Regions from separate parts of the Trinickia sp. EG282A genome, predicted to be linked through region 2. Evidence: predicted binding sites of a transcription regulator. Region 2 holds the regulator's gene; the other holds the start of a gene.

Region 1 (3,499 bases), on a different contig from region 2:
CGAGTCCGGGCATTGGGCTGCGGTAACGAGCGCGACGTGGCGCAGCTCAGGACGAACTGTCATTTCGGTATTGATGACGCAATCATCGGCAGACACGACAAATAAAACGATACCGTTTCGTTCACATACAGTAACAAGGAAACCAAAAGCGGTCAATAAGCCCTGATACGAAACCGTTTCGTTCCTTTACAACCCCGGCTCTGCCGTGGTACATCCGCGGTGTACCGATATTCGGACTACGTCCACCACAAGATGCCGAACTCAACAGATGCGATGCCGAAAGCGAAGGCTTTGAAGCATTCTGCCGTACGGGCAGGAAGGCCCCCAAGCGAGCTGGCTGGAGAAGTGGACGAACGCATACTTGATGCTGCCCATCAGGTGTTCATGGAGCGCGGGTTCCATGGCGCGAGCATCGACGAGATCGCCCGTCTCGCGCACGCCGGCAAGCCCACTATCTATGCGCGGTTCGAGACCAAGGAGGCCCTTTTTGTAGCTGTCGGCTTGCGCGGTGCGGCGCGGTTCAGTGCTCACTTCGGGAAGTACGCAACCACCGGAACAACACTCGAGGCAAGGCTCGTCTGCCTCGGACGTGAAATGCTAGAACGGTTGCTCGAGGATGAAGTGATCGACTTCATGAGGCTTGCCGCCGCAGAGGCACGCCGCGTCCCGGAACTGGCCCACTTTTCTCGTGACGCGCGCGAGCGCGGCGCTTCGGCAGCGCGGGAAGCCCTACTCGACGCAGCTAGCGTCAAGGACGTCCGTCGCTTCCCGGCCTTCGGGCCCGATCACATCGAGACTACGACCAGGTTCTACATTGACTTGGTCGTCGACCCGTTGTTCATGCGCGCGCTCGTTGGCGAAGGCCTGAAGACATTGCGAGCACAAATCGACAACCATGTGCAGCATAGCGTCGCTTTTTTTCTGGCTGGATGTCGGAGTGCTTGACCTGCCTGAGCGCGACTTCTGTTATCCATGGAGGTAAGCGATCTCGCGCGACCCGCCCCATCCACATTCCGCGCGTATGCCCTCGCGTTCCCTGCATTCTTCCGGCCAGCCAGCAGCCGTGCCACATTCAGCCCTCTCGCCTTGCCCTTTTCGGCGCCTCGAATCCGCCCCGGCTAAAATTTCATCCCAATGCCCACCCCGATAACGAGCGGATCGATATGTAGAGTGCCGATTGCAGTGCCGCCAAGCGACGCGTCGGTCTTCATCCAAATCTTCTTAATGTCGGCGTTGACGAAAAGCGCCTTTGTCACCTGCACGTCGACGCCGGCCTGCAATGCTGGACCGAAGCTGTGGTTGTCTATGGAGACCGGTTGACCTCCGGCGTGCAAACTGTTGTTATAGAAGAGCGTGTAATTAAGACCCGCACCGACATAGGGGCGAATGCGTCCCTCATGATTGAAGTGATACTGCAACAGCAATGTCGGAGGCAGCACGCCGACGCCACCCAAGTTACCGAGGTTCGACGTCACTTGGTGACGCGAGGTGCCAAGAATCAACTCGATGCCTATACTGTCGCGAATCATGTAGGTGAAATCGAGCTCGGGAACGAGCGAGTTGTTCACGCCGACATCGAGCGTGGACAGCGTGTTGCTCGTGTGAACTTGCGGCTGGATGCTAATTGTACGAAGGCGAACCAGCCAATCGCCAGCATGTATCCCGGCCGCTGAACTGTCTGCGGTCGAGGCCAACGTTGCCGCGTCGCCGGCAGCACGGGCCGTGGATAGTCCAAATGCGGAAGTGAGGCAAATCGCTGCCGTGATGGCATGAATTTGGTTTTGCATGATAGTGTCCGGTTGCTATAATACCCACACAGTCTGTATGGTTATATGGCTAGCAGCGTTGACCGCAATCAACTAAACGTACGCATGTAGTTGCCCGCGACAGCGTGTCGCACGCGTCCGATCGACAAAACCTGCCGAACGGCAAACGCGTCATTGGAACGTTCAACGATTTCTGTGATGCGACGGTTAGCCGCCCATTGATCATTGCAAGGCGACTGCAGTAAGGAGAAGCTCGGTGTCGTCGACAATTGACGCCCGTACGTAGGCGTTGTTGTGTCAGTTTCCAATGAGCCGAACGAGATCTCGGTTGCGACAGAGTCTTGTTCGCCGTCGTCGAGGCAAGCTACTGGGTCAGTTATGGTACCAATTGGAATTACACCCACAATCAGCCTGACTGAACCGTGCAGAAGCTGTGCCATGCGGCCTTGTTGCACGGCCAATAGAGCCGAACACGCCGACATGCGCTCGACGAAAGGCCTTGCGCCTGCCCGCCACGTAGTTCGCAGAGGTGCGCCAGTCTTCCGAATCGGGGACCCGTTCACGAACATCTATGCCATACGCACTGGCTCATTCAAGAAGGTGATGCTGCTTTCCGATGGCCGAGAACAGATTACTGGATTTTTCTTCGCCGGTGAACCGCTAGGACTTGACGGCGTTTGCCACGCTTACCACATGAGCGACGCCATTGCACTCGAAGATAGCTGCGTCTGCGTTCTGCCATTCGCGCTGCTCGAACTGCTCGGCCGGCAGGTGAAAGCGATATCGGATCACCTGTACCGCGTTTTCTCCGCCGAGCTCGCTCGTGACAGCAGTCACATGGTCGTGCTCGGCACAATGACTGTAGAAGAACGCATCGCGACTTTCCTTTTGGACATGTCGTCGCGGCAATCGCATCAGCGTGCCAATTCGCCAACCCAGTTTGTGCTGCGCATGACGCGAGGAGAAGCGGGAAGTTTCCTCGGGGTAACGATGGAAACGGTCTGCCGAGTCTTGTCGCGCTTTGAGAAGCGCGGACTCATCGCTGTCGGTGGCAGAAATATTCGGATTCTCGACCTGGACGGTCTGCTCGATGTAAGTCGGGCCGAATAGTTGGTTACTTTCGACGACGCCGCGCAAACGCCGCCTTGGAGGGGCTCTGACGGCCTTTCAAAGCATACGCAAAAGTCGACCTTACGTCTGAATGCTCACATAGTGGTCGAATACCATCGCGATATCGCGCACCAGCATTCTGCCCGCCGCAAGCACTTGCAGTCGGTCCGAGTCGACCGCGATGAGGCCATCCCGCTCGAATTCGCGCAAGCGTTCCAGCTCGGGAGCGAATACATTAGCGAAGCAAATCCCGTATGTGGCCTCGAACTCAACAAAGCACAGTTCGAAGTTGCACATCAACTGAGCGATGACGTCTCGCCGCAAGCGGTCGTCGACTGTGAGGCAAATGCCCCGTGCGATCGCGAGGCGCCCAGTATTGATCGCGGCCGAATAGCTGGCCAGATCCTTGGCGTTTTGAGCGTACACGTCGCCGACCTTACTGATCGATGACATGCCTAAGCCGATCAGGTCACAATCCGCGTTAGTGCTATATCCCTGAAAGTTCCGATGCAGCGCGCGCCGCGCCTGCGCACGCGCGAGCTCGTCGGTTGGCAAAGCGAAATGATCCATACCCACATACACATACCCGGAACTTGTCAACTTCTCAACCGCGAGGCGCAGCA
Region 2 (3,499 bases):
GCCGCTCGCAGGACATCACGCGGTCATGCTGCGGGAGACGGTGGAAACGCTGCTCGAGGACGGCGACGTCTACGTGACCGACTGGGCCAACGCACGCGACGTGCCGCTCGCCGAGGGCCGCTTCGGCCTCGACGACTACGTGCTGACCGTGGAGCGCTTCATGCGCCGCCTATGCAGCAATGGGCTGCATGTGCTCGCCGTCTGCCAGGGGACGGTGCCGGCCGTCGCCGCCGCGGCCCTCGTCGCGGCTCGCGGCGAGCCCGGGCCGCTTTCGGTCACGCTGATGGGGGGACCGATCGATACGCGACTCAATCCGACCGCCGTCGACCGGCTGGCGGCGACACATAGCATCGACTGGTTCCGCCGCACGGTCATCGATACGGTGCCGGCCTGGTATCGCGGCGGCGGACGGCGCATCTACCCCGGATACCTGCAGCATGCCGCGATCGTCGCCGCGCATCCGCATCGGCAGATGGCGCTCGAAACGCGGTACTGGACGAGCCGCCTCGCCGGCGACGACGCCAGGATAGCCGCGAGCCGGCGCGCCTTCGACGAATACGCGGCGGTGCTCGACATGACCGAAGACTACTTTCTCGATACGCTGCGCATCGTTTTCAAGGAGCAGCGGCTCGCGCGCGGTGCCTGGGACGTCGACGGCCGGCGCGTGCGCGGCAGCGCGCTCGCGGCGTCGGCGCTCTGCACGATCGAGGGAGACCGCGACGACATCACGGGCGCCGGCCAGACCCACGCGGCGCATGCGGTCTGCAGCGCGGTGCCCGACAGGCGGCGCAAACAGCTGACTATTGCCGATTGCGACCACTACGATCTTTTCACCGGTCCGCGCTGGCGCGAAGCGATCCATCCGGCGCTGGCTGCGTTCTGGCGCGAGACCCACGAGCCCCACGAGCCCCACGAGCCACAGCCCGCCGCCATCAGCTGAGGGCCCCAGCGCCCCGCGCCAGCCTTGCGTTGCGTCAGCAAAGTTCTGACAGAAACTGCGCCCCTCCACGCCGAGCGATAGTGCGTGATCGGCGCGCAGCTCGAATTCGTCAGTCTATTACTCTTCGCTAAGCAATTAAAATACACGCCCCGCCAGCCTGCGAACGACCGGAAGAGCACCGCTCGACGGGCGTGCATCGCCGCGCCAAGGGCCGCTCCGCGGTCCGGCTACGCATCGCCGCTCATTTTCCGTCACCGCCGTAGGAGAAGTCTTACAACCCTACGCTAACACTTACCGAAGTTTCATACGCCGCTGATAGGCTCGGCGCCCGCTACCACCGATACTCACATGGAAATTGTTTCGCGGCACCCAGGGCGGGTGCGCACCCAAAAGGCGGAGAACGAAGACATGCTGCTCGAATTGGAACCAGAGGAAGACACTCGCGCGGAGCGGCTGCCCCTGTCTTCGATCGTACCTATGCGTCCGCCGAAGACCACACCGCAGGCCACGCCGAAGAGCACGTCGAATGCCGCGTCGACGAACGCATCGACGAGCGCAGGCTGCTCCAGCTGCTCGATGCTGTCTGGCTGCATGCCGAACAACCTTACGTCGGAAGAACTGCGGCTCTTCGATTCGATCGTGACCGCGACGCGCCTCGTCAAGCGCGGCGAAGCGCTCTACCGCGCGAACGATGAATTCCAGAGCATTTATGCCGTGCGCGCGGGTTCGTTCAAGACGGTCGTCATGCATCGCGACGGTCGCGAGCAGGTGACGGGCTTTCACTTCGCGGGCGAAGTGCTCGGCCTCGACGGCCTTCACAGCCGGCGCCATATCGGCGATACGGTCGCGATCGAAGACAGCAGCGTCTGCATCATTCCCTACGCATTGCTCGAGGCGCTCTGCGCCGAATCGCAACCGCTGCAGCAGCAAGTCCTGCGCATGATGAGCGGCGAGATCGTTCGAGAATCGGCGCTCATGATGCTGCTCGGGACAATGCGCGCGGAGGAGCGCCTCGCGAGCTTCCTGCTCAACCTGTCGAGCCGGATGGAGGCGCGCGGGTATTCGCCGGCCGAATTCCATCTGCGCATGACGCGCGAAGAGATGGGCAACTACCTCGGCATGAAGCTCGAGACGGTGAGCCGCATGTTCTCGAAGTTTCAGCGCGACGGTCTGCTCGAAACGCGCGGCAAGCGGATTCGCATCGTCGATCTCGAAGCGCTCGCGCGCGTTTGACGCGCGCGGGTCGCGGGCGGGGCCGCCTCACCGTTTCATCGTCAGTACCGCCGCTCCCGACAGGCGGCCTTCGCGCAGGTCCGAGAGCGCGCGATTGGCTTCCGTGAACGGATACGGCGTCGTCTCGATCTCGAGCGCCGTCTCTCCCGCGATTTTCATGAACGCGTGACCGTCCTCGCGCGTCAGGTTGGCGACCGATACGATGCGACGCTCGCCCCAGAGAAGGTCGTACGAAAACGCGGGGATCGCGCTCATGTGGATCCCGCCGCAGACGACGACACCCCCCTTGACGACAGCCTCGAGCGCGCGCGGCACGAGCGCCCCGACAGGCGCGAAGATGAGCGCTGCATCGAGCGCAGCGGGCCCCCGTTCGTCGCTGCCGCCGGCCCAATGCGCGCCGAGTCGCCGTGCGAGCCGCTGCGCGACTGTATCGCCGGGACGGGTAAAAGCGTACACGGTGCGGCCCTGGTGGCGGGCGACTTGCGCGACGATGTGCGCCGCGGCGCCGAAACCGTAGATGCCGACGCGTTCGGCGTCACCGGCCATCGCGAGCGTCCGGTAGCCGATGAGCCCCGCGCAAAGCAACGGCGCCGCTGCCACGTCGGTGTAGCGATCGGGCAGCCGGAAGCAATAGCGGCTGTCGGCGACGGTGCGCTCGGCGTAGCCTCCGTCGATCGTATAGCCGGTGAATCCGGGGGCGTCGCAGAGGTTCTCTCGCCCGCGCGCGCAGTATGGGCAGTGCCCGCACGTATGCCCGAGCCACGGCACGCCCACCCGTTCGCCGATCGCGAAGCCGCTTGCCCCCTCGCCCATCGCGGCAACCGTGCCGACGATCTCGTGGCCCGGAATCAGCGGACGCTTGGGATGCGCGAGATCGCCGTCCACCACGTGAAGATCGGTGCGGCAAACTCCGCACGCATGGACGTCGATGAGCAACTGCCCCGCGGCGGGTACCGGATCGGGCAGCTCGCGCTCGGCGAGCAAAGGCGCGCTTCCGTCGAAGACCATCGCACGCATCGCTTTCTTCCTCCATCGCTTTCGGCATCGACGGCGTCGGCATCCGCGCCGGCGACCGGCTCGCTCAAGGTCGGAATCGACGACCGCGCGCGGCGGCAACGACGCGCGGCGAAGCCCGCCGGCTGCCGGCTTGCCGATCGCTATTCGTCGTAAAAGCGAAAAAAGCCGCTATGCAGCAGCACGGGCTTCTTGCCTAACTCCTGGAGCATCTTGCGTGCGGCGTGTTCGATCGCACGCCGATTGACTTCGAAGGCGCGTTGCACGTCGTCTTCACGCAGAGACTCGGCGCCGAAATGGTCCTCGAGCGCT

What was found. Region 2 encodes FNR, which switches genes on or off when oxygen is low (the NO sensors DNR and NnrR bind a similar motif). Its sites were predicted from a motif close to TTGATNNNNATCAA; they were not measured.
Region 1: a site for FNR is predicted at 1,846-1,859, ahead of AB4Y31_RS30405 (OmpW family protein). Genes of this name have one in related genera too.

The regions. Positions count from the first base shown of each region.
Region 1 covers NZ_JBFRCC010000010.1:62,213-65,711, reverse strand. The annotation lists gene AB4Y31_RS30410 (TetR/AcrR family transcriptional regulator) at 274-945, shown strand; gene AB4Y31_RS30405 (OmpW family protein) at 1,119-1,787, opposite strand; gene AB4Y31_RS30400 (helix-turn-helix domain-containing protein) at 2,145-2,876, shown strand; gene hemN (oxygen-independent coproporphyrinogen III oxidase) at 2,958-3,499, opposite strand, start outside.
Region 2 covers NZ_JBFRCC010000001.1:1,633,615-1,637,113, reverse strand. The annotation lists gene phaZ (polyhydroxyalkanoate depolymerase) at 1-940, shown strand, start outside; gene fnr (fumarate/nitrate reduction transcriptional regulator Fnr) at 1,349-2,173, shown strand; gene AB4Y31_RS07500 (zinc-dependent alcohol dehydrogenase family protein) at 2,201-3,190, opposite strand; gene AB4Y31_RS07495 (DUF1488 domain-containing protein) at 3,331-3,499, opposite strand, start outside.